One region of the Paenibacillus sp. NPDC101420 genome, then DNA from elsewhere that is predicted to be linked to it. Evidence: predicted binding sites of a transcription regulator. Region 1 holds the regulator's gene; each other region holds the start of a gene.

Region 1 (3,214 bases):
TTTTGGTGAATATAATATTAAAAGATGAGGTTGCGTTTAACAGCTTAGAAAGTTCAGAAGAAGTAGATAGTTTTTTTAATTCTATAATAACGGCACTTAGAATTAAGACTCCTCCTACAATGGCAAACATATACATTAAGAAAATCAGCATGTAATCACACCTCCAAAGATCTCAGTAGAGCAAGATTTATTGCTTATTGAAAGATATGCCTGAATTCTCTCTACTAGTATCTGTTAAGAGCGAAAATCGTGGGAATTTAGGAAACGACTACTGATTAGAAAAAGAGAAAGCACCCACAGATCTGCCGATTTTGCAAGCTGGGTGCAAAATTGGGGCAACTGCTGGAGTGCTTTGTTGAGAGCTTTTTAAAATAATTATGTCAAAATCATAAGAAATTGAAGGCTGTGATTTGATCGGTATAAACAATTAGCTGTTTGTATTCGATCGGAGATTCATAGTGAGTATAGGGTCTTACAGAAACATCATTAAGGACTACAAAGTTATAGCTGAAATTTTTATCGGGATGTTCCGCACCTAAATAAGATATGTATTCATCTACAATGACATCATCCATTAGAGATTTTAAGTCAAAAACATCCTCTTTATTGGAGGTGGAAGGGGATATGGTCCCTTGAATACTGCCGAATGAGGTGAGTAAATTTACTTTTTTTCCACTCGCTTGATCGTTATTTAACAATAAGCCAGAGAGTTTAACAAGTGCATCGACTTTAAAATCGACGAGGGTTCTAATTTTTGAGTTGTTCAAAACGAGACACTTCCTTTCAATTTGAAATCCTGTTAACATTATTCGACATATAACCACATAATTCCTATTAGGTCATCAAAAATACATAAATACAAACACGCCCCCTCCATTGAACCATGAGTGAGGCGTGTTTATCTATAGAGATAGATTTAATTCCTGATCGTTACTCGTGTTCCAATCGGAACAATCGCAGCTAGTGCTAACACATCTTCATTGTACATACGAATACAACCGTGGGATACTTCGTGCCCTATGGATGAGGGATCATTATTTCCATGTATCCCATAGTGAGGCTTAGATAGACCCATCCAAAAGACCCCAAATGGACCACCTGGATCGGGTTGTTTGTTAATGATTGTGAATTCACCGAGTGGTGATTGAGTTAACATTTTACCGATTCCGACTGGGAAGCCCCTGATCACAATGTCGTTATCAAGAAGATAAAGCATACGCTGCGTCAGATCAACTATAATCCGGTAATTTGGCATTGTGCAACACTCCTTTCTAATTAAGATATGAGGAGGATGCCTAAACGGTTATTCATTAAAAATGGTCATTTTAGCCCATAAGAACAAATGTTCTGTAATTGATAAATGGAGTTTGATAACAATAAAAAAGCTGTTCTGCATTTGCAGAACAGCTTTTAAAAAAATAAAAGAAAGTATATATTTTTACGATATACCCTATCCTTATACTTCTCGTAGAAACGGATACCGTCCTTTAAAGGGCGGTATCCGTTTTCGCTTGGTAGGAGTGCATACTTAGTGGATATCTCGAAATAATCCGATAACTCTGCCGAGAATGGTCACGCGATTAAGGCGAAGAGGCTCGTACGCCGGATTCTCCGGCTGAAGACGTATATGATCACGTTCTTTATAAAAAGTCTTAACGGTTGCTTCATCTTCTTCGGTCATAGCTACAACGATATCTCCGTTATCAGCCGTTTGTTGTTGACGAACAATAACATAGTCGCCATTCATAATCCCAGCTTCGACCATACTGTCACCTTGAACCGATAACATAAATACTTTGTTATCTCCAACATAGTGAGTTGGAAGCGGGAAGTAGTCTTCAATATTCTCAGTAGCAGTGATAGGAACCCCGGCGGTAACCTTACCTACGACAGGAATGCGCGCGACGGTTTGCGCGAAATGATGGACATTCTCGGAATCCTCTTGGCCAAGCAATTCTATCGCACGAGGCTTCGTTGGATCTCGACGGATAAGTCCCTTCTTCTCTAGCCGATCTAAATGACCGTGAACTGTGGAGCTGGAAGCAAGACCAACAGCTTCTCCAATCTCCCGGACGGAAGGAGGATAACCCTTGCTGCGGACTTCGCTACGTATAAATTCCAGGATCGCCAGCTGGCGACTTGAAATCTTTGACATTGGAATCAACCCCATATAGTAATGTTTGGGAAAATTATAACATAGAACTACCGTTCGCACAAACATAAGTTCTAACTATTATAAATATTAATTCGAAAGAGTTAATAAATGGTAGTCTTGTATTGATTGCGTTTCCTTCATCTAAACAATAAGAGTGATTCTTTATATGAAGAATATGGTAAATATTAACCTCTGAAAAAAAAGAGAACAATTGTTCTAAAATAGTATTGAACAAAACACATGTTCGTGTTATTATAATTTCAAAAGTAAGAACAAGTGTTTGGAGGATGATATTCATGTTAAAATACAGTACATACCGTAGCATCTACGATAAAGCCCCAGTGGTTGAATCTTTAGGACATAATCCTATTACCCGTTATTCAGCTCAGATTAAAGAGATAACAGAGCTTTTGCTTGAAGGCTTGATGCGTTTGTTCCGTAGAGATTTTGTTATTAAACTAACATTGATCATTGTACTCGTACTATCAGGACTTACAGTAGTAGGTAATGTATTTGCAGGATCTACTACTTTAATGAAGGATGAGAAGCGCGTAGTGGTTGAACGTGGAGATACACTTTGGAGTATTGCTCTTGAGAATAAACCTTCTGATATGAAAACGGCTGTATATATAGAAGGAATTAAAAAATCCAATGGCATTAAAGGTAGTCAGATTAATGCTGGAGATATTCTCACTTTACCTATATATTAATATTCTAAGAACATAATAAGAGGACATGAAGAGCTTGCAGGGAGTAAACCTTGACAAGCTCTTTTTCTCATGGCAGAGTTAGAATTAATTTATAAGGGGAGGGAAAGTTTTGAATATTGATGAGTTGGTCGCGCGTATTAACGAATTGGCACGCAAACAGAAGAGCGTAGGCCTTAATCAAGAGGAAACGGCGGAACGCGCCAAGCTTCGTGAAATTTATTTGGGGAATATTCGCAATAACTTCCGAGCACAATTGAATACGATTGAATTGGTCGATAATGATGAGCATGAACAAGGTAACAAGGGGCGTAAGCATTAACACCCTGTTCCTTTTCATAGATATTACTGG
Region 2 (3,214 bases), on a different contig from region 1:
ATGATTCTATGCCCCCTTTACCTATAACACCATTTAGGACGGCATTTGGTCACATTATGTTCCTGAGAAAATTTGTTAGCGTCTAGATCAAGGGTTAGAATCTAAAAAAGGCGCGATTGCCCCAGCAGCCATATCATGACTGCTGAGACAATCGCGCCTTTATAATAGAAGTTCCCCTTTACGGGAGGGTCTCCTCAATATGTTTATATGTATAGTTTGGATCAGTAACTGTTACAGGAGCCATGCTATATTGATATATCCGATCCTTCTCTTTTCGATAAAAGTATCTTGCGTTAGGTTCATCTGCAAAAATCACCGTTGTACTTACGACGGGAGCCTTACTAATCTGGGTATAGACTTTATAAAGATCTTCATTCTTATAATCTCTCGTAGCTACCAAATAATGAATCACTTCATTGTCCATATGATTTCGGAAGGCCTGAAGCGCTAAAGAAGCGACTCCATATACAATAGCGAAGGTAATAAGAATTATTTTTGTTCTTTTCTTCATTAATTCCCTCCATTTAGCTAAAATGTATATATTATAAGATAATATATTGTGACTGGTATGTCATATCTATTGTATCTTGTAAAATACACATTAGAAGGGAGGAAGAACATGATGCAACAAGAAGAAAAAATACAGGAGCTGGAGCGGCGAATTAAGGTATTGGAGAATCATACTAGTCCCAGGCTACCAGGTCTCAGAATCTTATGGTTTATTATTTGGGGAGTTGTGGGTATGTTCCTCATTCTAATTCTTATTGGTTTGACTCAATTTGTCGCATAACAGAGCTTATAATTACAAATAAGGCAGCAAATTTCACGCCGATAGTTAAACCCGCGTAGGTAAAGAATTGCCTGGGTATACTATACTTGCTGCCTTTTTATTATGAACTTACACAAATCATCTTCAGTCGTCTTTGGGTTCTTGCAATAAAATGGAGAAGGTCCCCGTTTCATGATCCACTTCAATCGACTCGATCCCAACAAAATCCGGAATTTCGGGGTGTACTGCATCTACGTTATAATCTGGATGAGTCATCAATAATTCAATTACTTTAATGGCTTCCATATCGATCCCCCTTGCGAGAAATTCCACCATAATTAATGGTCCTTCATTGCGACTACTCTTATTATCTCCGCAGTCATTATTGAATATGTGTTAATCGTTCTTCGTTTCTTCCCATCACGGCCAATAATTGCCCCTGAAAAACACGTCTTTGAATTTGATCAATCCGCTGTAAAGCCAGCTCGCTTGGCACTTGAAATTCTGCTGCAAGATAGCTGATTGCATCTTCCCGTTGCTCAGGCAATGTCATGCGGGAGATCATGGAGTAGGGCATAGCTGCATAAAGAATAAATCGCTCAGATTCATCCTCCTGTGCCCGCGTAAAATGTTCTGGCATTAATATTTGATCAGTACCATGGCGGAGCAGGTGACAGAGCTCATGGAGAAACTCTAGCCGCTGCAGACTGACTGGAAGCCGGTTGTCAATAAACATGGTATACATCCCCGCTGACGCTTCGATGCTCTTGCTTCTTACATCCAAATAATGAACCCAAATATTAAGCCGTTCTGCAATATAAGCAATCGAAATTTGCGAAGGCTGAGTAAGGTTCAGACGCTTGTATAAATCTTCTGTCCACTTCTCCAGCGCAGTCATTTGATAATAGGATTTCATGTTATTCACATCATTCACCTCATTCAGAATCAATTATAGGATCGTATGTTCGTATAATAAGACAAAAGAAAAGCCCGAGGGGCTGTGTAGGGTAAAAATATAAGGACACATAAGAACGAGTGTTCTTGTGTGTCCTTAGCATAAAGCAATTAAACACTAATATCAAGTGTTTTTCCTAAATTGGGAGCAACGCTTTTGCCCAGCATTTCCACCATCGTTTGACTCTGGGTTTCAGCCTGATTTTTGGCAATATTCATGACTTGTATTCCTACATTTTGAGCTAAGGATGCTTGGCTCATTGCTATTGATAACGCGGCTATATCCATATTGCACCTCCTTTGTGTATATCCTGTTTATCGACTGTGCCTACCTAATTCATTAGGTGAATAGCATTTGTTTGCCAATTCGCCCAAACGGCTTATCTCCTTTTTACATATCTTGTGCTGTAGTCATTAATCATTAGGAGGAATTGAACATGGGATTTGAACATGGTTGTGGATGTAACGTAGGTCCGGTAGTAAGCCCAGCAGCAGTAGGTCCGGTGTGTAGCCCTTGGACTTCAACAGGAGCTATTCTGGTACTCTTCATCTTGCTGGTTATCATCACTAAAGCTTGCTTATTCTAAGTTAGATGATGCACATTGTAGCCCCATCCGGAATACCGGATGGGGCTATTCTTTTGAAGCAATGTTTACGTTAGCTTATTATTTGAACATAAATTCTACGCGGGTTCCATCCGCATAATCTTCTAACTGATTGCCAACCCAGCTTCCTGCGCCGCGGTTATCTTTTGGGGTTATGTATTCAATGTCGGCTCCTTTGCCGCCTTCATTACACATGGCCATGGGCCATTCATCGCGGTCGTAGCCTTTTTTGGTGGGGATCCCTTTTAAGGATTCTTTGCGGTTGTCTTCAGCCTGCTCACGGTTAATCGTGCACGTCGCGGACTCCCCTTTAGCAATTGCGTCCTGAATGTGCTTAGCGGTCTCAGGATAACGATCTGATGGGAAGATCAGCTGAACAACTTCTGAATCGGATGTGGACGATGGGGCTGCCGGATCTCCGTTCTGTTCATACCAGTAACCGCCCAAAGCAAGTAACACAACAATGATGAGACTGGTGAGTAATTTCTGTATTTTCAAATCTGCTCCTCCTTTTTTGGAACTTAAAATAGTATATCTTATATCATAATGCAGTGCGATTTAATATACTTAGGAAAAATAAGAGGAGGACGGAATTGGATATGGAGTATTTGATTACGATTGAAGATCAGACGCTTATTGCCTCTGCTGAAGATATTATTACTAGACGCTATGAATGGGGAAGACACCATGTAGGGGCGGCGCTCCGTACTAAGACGGGGGAAATCTTTACAGCGGTACATGTAGAAGCTAGCATGGGACGAATTACAGTCTGTGCAGAAGCGATGGTGATTGGAAAAGCGATATCCGAAGGCTACAAGGAATTTGATACGATTGTTGCGGTAAGGCATTCTGATCCGGACAGCGAGGAAAGAGAAATTAAAGTAGT
Region 3 (3,214 bases), on a different contig from region 1:
ACTTACCATTGACAGTTTTTTATCGTCAGATAGATCAATCTTGTAAAAATCTTTCTCACTTTCATAGTAAACAATATGAATTTGTTCATCTTTAGATTGGAGGATATTTATTTTTTTGTCCTTTACATCAATTGTTAAGGTATCAATCTTTTGGGCAGGTATGGTGTAATTTTTTTCCTCCATGGAAGTGGAGTCGGAGGAACATCCTGCTAATGATATCAATAGTGTCACCAATATGCCTATAGTAGTTAGTAATTTTTTTGCAGTACTTTTCATTATAAAACGCTCCTTCGTTAAATCACTTTTCTTTTAAAATATTGCCAGTCCTACGAATGCCAATCTTAAGCTGCTATGCAGACAAATTCCGATATGCAACAAAGGATAATCCTTTGATACATGATTTAGTTCTTCATATTTTCCTTCCTCTCTGGTAATAAATTCATTTTGTATTTCGTTGCGTTTATCAGTCGCATATGTTTTAATCATCATAAACTTTTGTGTTACAAAAAGGTCAAGAGGGTAGATATGAACAACTATTTTACAATTAAGCAAGCAGCAGAGATCGTAGAGATGACCACTGAGACCTTGCGGCACTATGATCGTATTGGATTAGTCAAGCCATGCCATAAAGATGAAATGTCGGGATATCGATATTATTCCGAGCAGGAGCTCGTAAAGCTGCAAACCATTGAACTGCTCAAAGCAATGGATCTTACTTTAATGGATATTAAAGATATTTTGCAGCAGAATGATCTCTCTAAAGTAATTGCATTTCTAAAACAAGCAGAAAAAAGAGCAGACGATAAAATTGCTCGACTGCAGTATGCAAAATCGAAAATTAAACGTGCCTATCTACATTATGAAAATAAGTTCCACGACGGCTATAGTCAAAGTGAAAATTACTTTGTCAGACACATAGAGGAAAGGGTAATTATGCTTTCGAATAAAATGGAAAGCCCCACACTTAAGAATTTATGGGACTATCACAGACATTTCTATCAACAAATTGAAACGTCTCTGCATTCACAATTTCTGTTTGAAGATATGGCAGGAATGTTCACGACTGAAGGAATAACACGATTATTTGCTGTTTGCTTGAAATATCCATCTTTAGAGGGGCTGACTGTGCTACCAGAAGGGGACTATCTGTGTGCAATTTGTACCGAAGAGAATAAGAATGCTGTATTACAAAATTTACTTGAAAGGGCAAAGACGGAATACGATGTGTGTCCAGATTTTGTTCTTCATAACATTATTGTGACTGGAATATTGCAGTGGGATTATCAGATACAACTGTTCATTAAGAAACACTCATGTTAGATTAAATACAAAGGAAAAGGTTTAGGAAAAGAAAAATGTTGATTGAAAGTCGCTAATTTAGCGGCTTTTTTTTGATTAAGGAATCATGTTTCTTGCCCCTGACTTAGGACAAGAACGTTATACTTCATCGATTAGATAAATATTTAACTATAGTTCAATGTTATCTATTAAGCTAACTGGCAGATTAACGCTATAAGTGAACCCGAATCTCGAACCCTAACTCAACGCTCCAAACAGAAAGCATCGAACGTTGCGCACCAGGTATTAACAAACTAGAAATACTAAACAGCAAGTCACCAAAATACGTTAGTTGCTGTTTACTTCGTAGCTTTTTTATTGTAAATCATTAGAAAATACTAGCAAACGCATGTTCTGATTTGTGCAGCTATGTTATACTGAGGGGACGAGGAACGACTGAACTTTTTCATTTGAACATTATCAAACGGTGAGTATTTCACCTTGTTTCATATACATTTTCTCCGCTACGGAAGGAGTCTATCATTTATGACGGTAACCTTTTTACTAGGCCGCTCTGGTAGTGGCAAGACAACAAAAATATGGGAGTCTATTTCTTCTTCATTAGAGAAGGAGCCTCTTGGCGCGCCGATCATTATTCTTGTACCGGAACAAGGTTCCTTTGGAGCAGAACGGGGGCTTTTGACCGTAGGGAATGTGAAGGGAAGCATTCGGGCGCAGACACTGAGCTTTTCTCGGCTTGCCTATCGAGTGAAACAGGAAACTGGAGGCAGCGCTAGTCTGCCGATCAGTGAAGAAGGTAAAAAGATGTTGATTTACAAAATCATAAGTCGCCGTAAAGAGGAACTGAAATTGTTCGGTGCCTCTGCCGACAGACCGGGTTTTGTGGAACGGTTGAATCAACTGCATACGGAGATGAAGCGTTGCTGCTTGGCTTCCTCTGATTTAGAGGAGCAGTTATCCGCAATGCGAGGCGCTATTGCAAGAAGTCCTATTCTTGAAGGCAAGCTGGATGATTTACAGCTGGTATTCAGCGATTTAGAGAAGGAAATGTCACGCCTCTATATCGACGAAGAGGATCGTTTAGCGGAACTAGCTGAGCATATTCCTGATTCCTCTTACATTCGCGGGGCGGAGATTTGGGTAGATGGGTTCCACGGCTTTACCCCGCAGGAATTCGAAGTGCTTCGAGAATTGATGCAGCAAGCATCGAAGCTGACCGTGTCCCTTACACTTGATCGTTCGTATCCCTATGGAGATCAGTTGAATGAGCTTGAATTGTTTCACCCAACTGCGGTTACTTACATTAAACTGCGTGGAATAGCTGAAGAGCTAGGCATTGATGTGTGGGACGAGCTTCTGAAGCCAGCGGTTCTTCCGCGTTTTGAAGAAAGTCCTGTTCTTGCTCATCTCGAAAGGGGATATGACCGCCGAAAGGTCTGGATGGGTGCAGATGAACTGGCAAATGAAGCGATATCTATAGGCGCAGCAGTTTCTCATAGAGCAGAGGTTGAGGGAGCACTGCGTGAAATGATCAGACTGGCGCGAGATGAAGGTGCAAAATATGGTGAAATGGCCGTATTGATGCGTAATATTGGAGATTACGAGCAACTGATTAAACCTTTGTTCCAAGATTACGGAGTACCTTTTTTTCTGGACCAGAAGGTAAATGAGCTGCACCATCCATTGGTAGAGTTTGTACGCTCCGCATTGGATGTGGTGCGTCGACGCTGGCGCTTCGAGGATGTATTCCGCTGTGTAAAGACAGAGCTTTTGCTACCGCTGGACGGTAGTATTACGCGTGAGGATATGGACGCCTTAGAGAATTATGTGCTGGCTTGTGGGATTCAAGGGTATCGCTGGACGGATGGCCGTTCATGGAAAGGGATTCCTAGCTTGTCGCTGGAAGGCGGCAGAC
Region 4 (3,214 bases), on a different contig from region 1:
TATTTACTCTGGAATTGATTATTTTGTGAAGAATAAGGATCTATTACAGCTGCATAATGCTTAAGCATTTTAGGCAGCTACATATAGGAGAGGTAATAGGTAAAGCACCTATTACCTTTTTTAAACCCTAAAAGCAGTGTATCTACATTATAACGAGGAGGCGAAAGCCAGGTATGAAAGCGGAGATTATTGCAGTAGGCACGGAGCTTTTGCTCGGTCAAATCGTAAATAGTAATGCCCAGTTTTTGTCTATTGAGCTAGCTGCTATTGGGATTGATGTATATTTTCAAACCGTAGTTGGGGATAACAGCAGTCGCTTGCAGCAAGCCATTGAGATCGCTCAAAGCAGAGCGGATGTTATCATATTTACCGGTGGTATTGGTCCTACAGAAGATGATCTAACGAAGGACGCGCTGGCTGCTTCCTTAGGTCGCACACTTCATATAGATCGCTTGGCAATGGATCATGTACAACGTTTCTTTGATGATCGAAAGATTGTTATGACGGAGAATAATCGTAAACAGGCACTTATAATTGAAGGAACTACACCGTTGCCAAATGAGATTGGTCTTGCTGTTGGCATTGCTTTTGAGCATGAAAAGAAATATTATATTGTGCTTCCTGGTCCGCCTCGCGAGATGAAGCCGATGTTCGTAGATAAAGCTGTACCGTGGCTTCAGCAGCACGCTCTAACGACAGAAATGCCACTTTATTCTAAAATGCTTAAATTTGCCGGTATCGGAGAATCACTGCTTGAGGATAAGCTCATTGATCTTATTCACAGCCAGACAGACCCAACCATAGCTCCTTACGCTAAAGAGGGAGAGGTAACCGTTCGTATTTCGACAAAGGCGCCTTCCGAGCATGAAGCTTACAAGAAGCTGGAGATTCTGGAGAAACAGATCAAAGAGATTTTGCCAGAACATTTATATGCAAATATTGATGTGCCACTGGAGCAATTGATTGTGGATTGGATGGCGGATGCAGGTCTGACTTTAAGTGCGGCAGAGAGTTGCACTGGAGGCTTGCTGATGGAGAGTATAACTAACATTCCAGGCAGTGCTTCGATGTTTGCGGGAGGAATCGTCTGTTATTCCAACGACCTGAAGAAAAAACTTCTAAATGTGCCAAGTGCTTATTTGGAGGGGCCAGATGCTCCAGGGGCAGTTAGTCGTGAAGTTGCCGAGGTGTTAGCTGATCAGGTGAGAATGATCGCAGATAGTGATTTCGGTTTATCTGTAACTGGTGTAGCAGGACCAGGCTATTCTGAACGTAAGCCAGTTGGACTTGTATTTATTGGTTTAGCTGAACGCGGGCGTAAGACAGAAGTATACGAGCTTAATCTTAAAGGTACACGTGAAAATATACGACTGCGTACTGTTAAAGCTCTGTTGTATCGTCTATGGCGCAGACTTGAGGAACGGAAGGTGGAGACTCCTCTTGAAGGCTCAGACTTGTAATGGGAGATTAGCCCAGTTATAATTGAGACATACGGAAGAACCGTGGCACTGAGATTTCTTTGCTGCGGTTTTTTGTATATCTGCGGAGATTTTGATCGCTGTTTTGGTTTTGATCATAAGTCGTTGATGTCCGGTGAAGTAGAGAAATCAGTTAACTTCTATGTCCGGAGGGAGGCTTACAATAAAAGGGATAATTAACGCTTGAGACAAAAAAAACGAATGTATGTTCGAAAAAAAGCTTGGCAAGACCTCAAAAACACGTTATTATATTATTATAAACAGTGAAGGAAGTGGTCTGATTGTCAGATCGTCGTGCAGCGCTTGATATGGCGCTTCGTCAAATAGAAAAACAATTTGGTAAAGGTTCGATCATGAAACTGGGAGAATCCACTCATATGCAAGTGGAAGTTGTACCTAGCGGATCTTTGGCACTTGATATTGCGTTAGGTATAGGCGGACTTCCAAAGGGACGTATTATTGAAGTATACGGACCTGAATCCTCCGGTAAAACGACTGTTGCTCTTCATGCTATTGCAGAAGTGCAAAAACAAGGAGGACAAGCTGCATTTATCGATGCTGAGCATGCGCTCGATCCGAAGTATGCACGTAACTTGGGCGTAAACATTGATGAATTGTTGCTATCTCAGCCAGATACGGGTGAACAGGCACTTGAGATTGCTGAAGCACTTGTCCGTAGTGGTGCAGTAGACATTATTGTCGTTGACTCCGTAGCTGCGTTGGTTCCTAAAGCGGAAATCGAAGGTGATATGGGTGACTCTCACGTCGGCCTACAGGCTCGTTTGATGTCTCAAGCGCTTCGGAAGCTATCTGGTGCCATTAGTAAATCGAATACAATTGCTATCTTTATTAACCAGCTTCGTGAGAAAATTGGTGTTATGTTCGGTAACCCTGAGACAACACCGGGTGGTCGGGCGTTGAAATTCTACTCTTCCGTACGGTTGGATGTTCGCCGTGTCGAAAGTATTAAGATGGGTAACGACGTTGTAGGTAACCGAACCAAGATCAAGATTGTGAAGAATAAGGTAGCACCTCCATTTAAACAAGCTGATGTTGATATCATGTATGGTGAAGGGATTTCCAGAGAAGGAAGTCTTGTAGACATCGGTACTGAAATGGACATCGTGAATAAGAGTGGTGCATGGTATTCCTATGAGGGTGAGCGTCTCGGTCAAGGACGTGAGAATGCCAAACAGTTCTTGAAAGAACATCAAGATATTGCACTTATCATTGAGAACAAGATCCGTGAAGCAAGTAACCTGTCCACTATTGTTGCTGCACCAAATGAAGCGGAAATCATTGCAGAGCAAGAGGAAGAAGAAAAGCTACTTCTCGAAATCGAACAATAGAATTTACTAAGGAATAGGACGCCCTGTGATTCATTGTTGCAGGGTGTCTTTTCTTAACAGTGTAAGAACATATATATTTGGGGTCCCCCCAAAGTACCTGAGTACGCACCGAAGTTAAGCCGCACTTTGTGGGGATATTTTATTGCTATGAGGTGACAAGCAACTATGGTAATACAGCTGGATATGGATTTTGAATCGGATGAGCAGGACGTACAGGTCCTATCTGATTTTCCTGATGGAGAACTTTTAGAAATTACTAAGGTAGAACGTCAGAAGAAGTCGGACCACCGCTACATCATACATTTCGGAGCCTATAACATGACTGTACACGAAGACGTCATGATTAAATATCGGATGATTACTGGAAATTCTTTTATGAAAGCCGAT

What was found. The regulator LexA, encoded in region 1, represses DNA repair genes until DNA is damaged. The targets are predictions, from matches to a motif close to CGAACATATGTTCG.
Region 2: the regulator LexA is predicted to act here: its motif matches at 1,724-1,737, upstream of ACQKMP_RS09200 (ImmA/IrrE family metallo-endopeptidase).
Region 3: the regulator LexA is predicted to act here: its motif matches at 1,681-1,694, upstream of addB (helicase-exonuclease AddAB subunit AddB).
Region 4: the regulator LexA is predicted to act here: its motif matches at 1,677-1,690, upstream of recA (recombinase RecA).

The regions. Positions count from the first base shown of each region.
Region 1 covers NZ_JBNNSE010000011.1:26,174-29,387, forward strand. The annotation lists gene ACQKMP_RS28615 (hypothetical protein) at 1-151, opposite strand, end outside; gene ACQKMP_RS28620 (hypothetical protein) at 387-767, opposite strand; gene ACQKMP_RS28625 (L,D-transpeptidase) at 917-1,255, opposite strand; gene lexA (transcriptional repressor LexA) at 1,529-2,155, opposite strand; gene ACQKMP_RS28635 (LysM peptidoglycan-binding domain-containing protein) at 2,452-2,865, shown strand; gene ACQKMP_RS28640 (DUF896 domain-containing protein) at 2,975-3,184, shown strand.
Region 2 covers NZ_JBNNSE010000002.1:81,726-84,939, forward strand. The annotation lists gene ACQKMP_RS09180 (RNA polymerase sigma factor) at 1-2, opposite strand, end outside; gene ACQKMP_RS09185 (DUF3139 domain-containing protein) at 179-511, opposite strand; gene ACQKMP_RS09190 (hypothetical protein) at 620-790, shown strand; gene ACQKMP_RS09195 (hypothetical protein) at 914-1,105, opposite strand; gene ACQKMP_RS09200 (ImmA/IrrE family metallo-endopeptidase) at 1,152-1,685, opposite strand; gene ACQKMP_RS09205 (YjfB family protein) at 1,835-2,011, opposite strand; gene ACQKMP_RS09210 (hypothetical protein) at 2,161-2,310, shown strand; gene ACQKMP_RS09215 (NucA/NucB deoxyribonuclease domain-containing protein) at 2,389-2,820, opposite strand; gene ACQKMP_RS09220 (cytidine deaminase) at 2,928-3,214, shown strand, end outside.
Region 3 covers NZ_JBNNSE010000010.1:44,130-47,343, reverse strand. The annotation lists gene ACQKMP_RS27820 (DUF4097 family beta strand repeat-containing protein) at 1-276, opposite strand, end outside; gene ACQKMP_RS27815 (MerR family transcriptional regulator) at 526-1,320, shown strand; gene addB (helicase-exonuclease AddAB subunit AddB) at 1,825-3,214, shown strand, end outside.
Region 4 covers NZ_JBNNSE010000002.1:1,029,624-1,032,837, forward strand. The annotation lists gene pgsA (CDP-diacylglycerol--glycerol-3-phosphate 3-phosphatidyltransferase) at 1-64, shown strand, start outside; gene ACQKMP_RS13530 (competence/damage-inducible protein A) at 174-1,460, shown strand; gene recA (recombinase RecA) at 1,760-2,827, shown strand; gene ACQKMP_RS13540 (regulatory protein RecX) at 2,993-3,214, shown strand, end outside.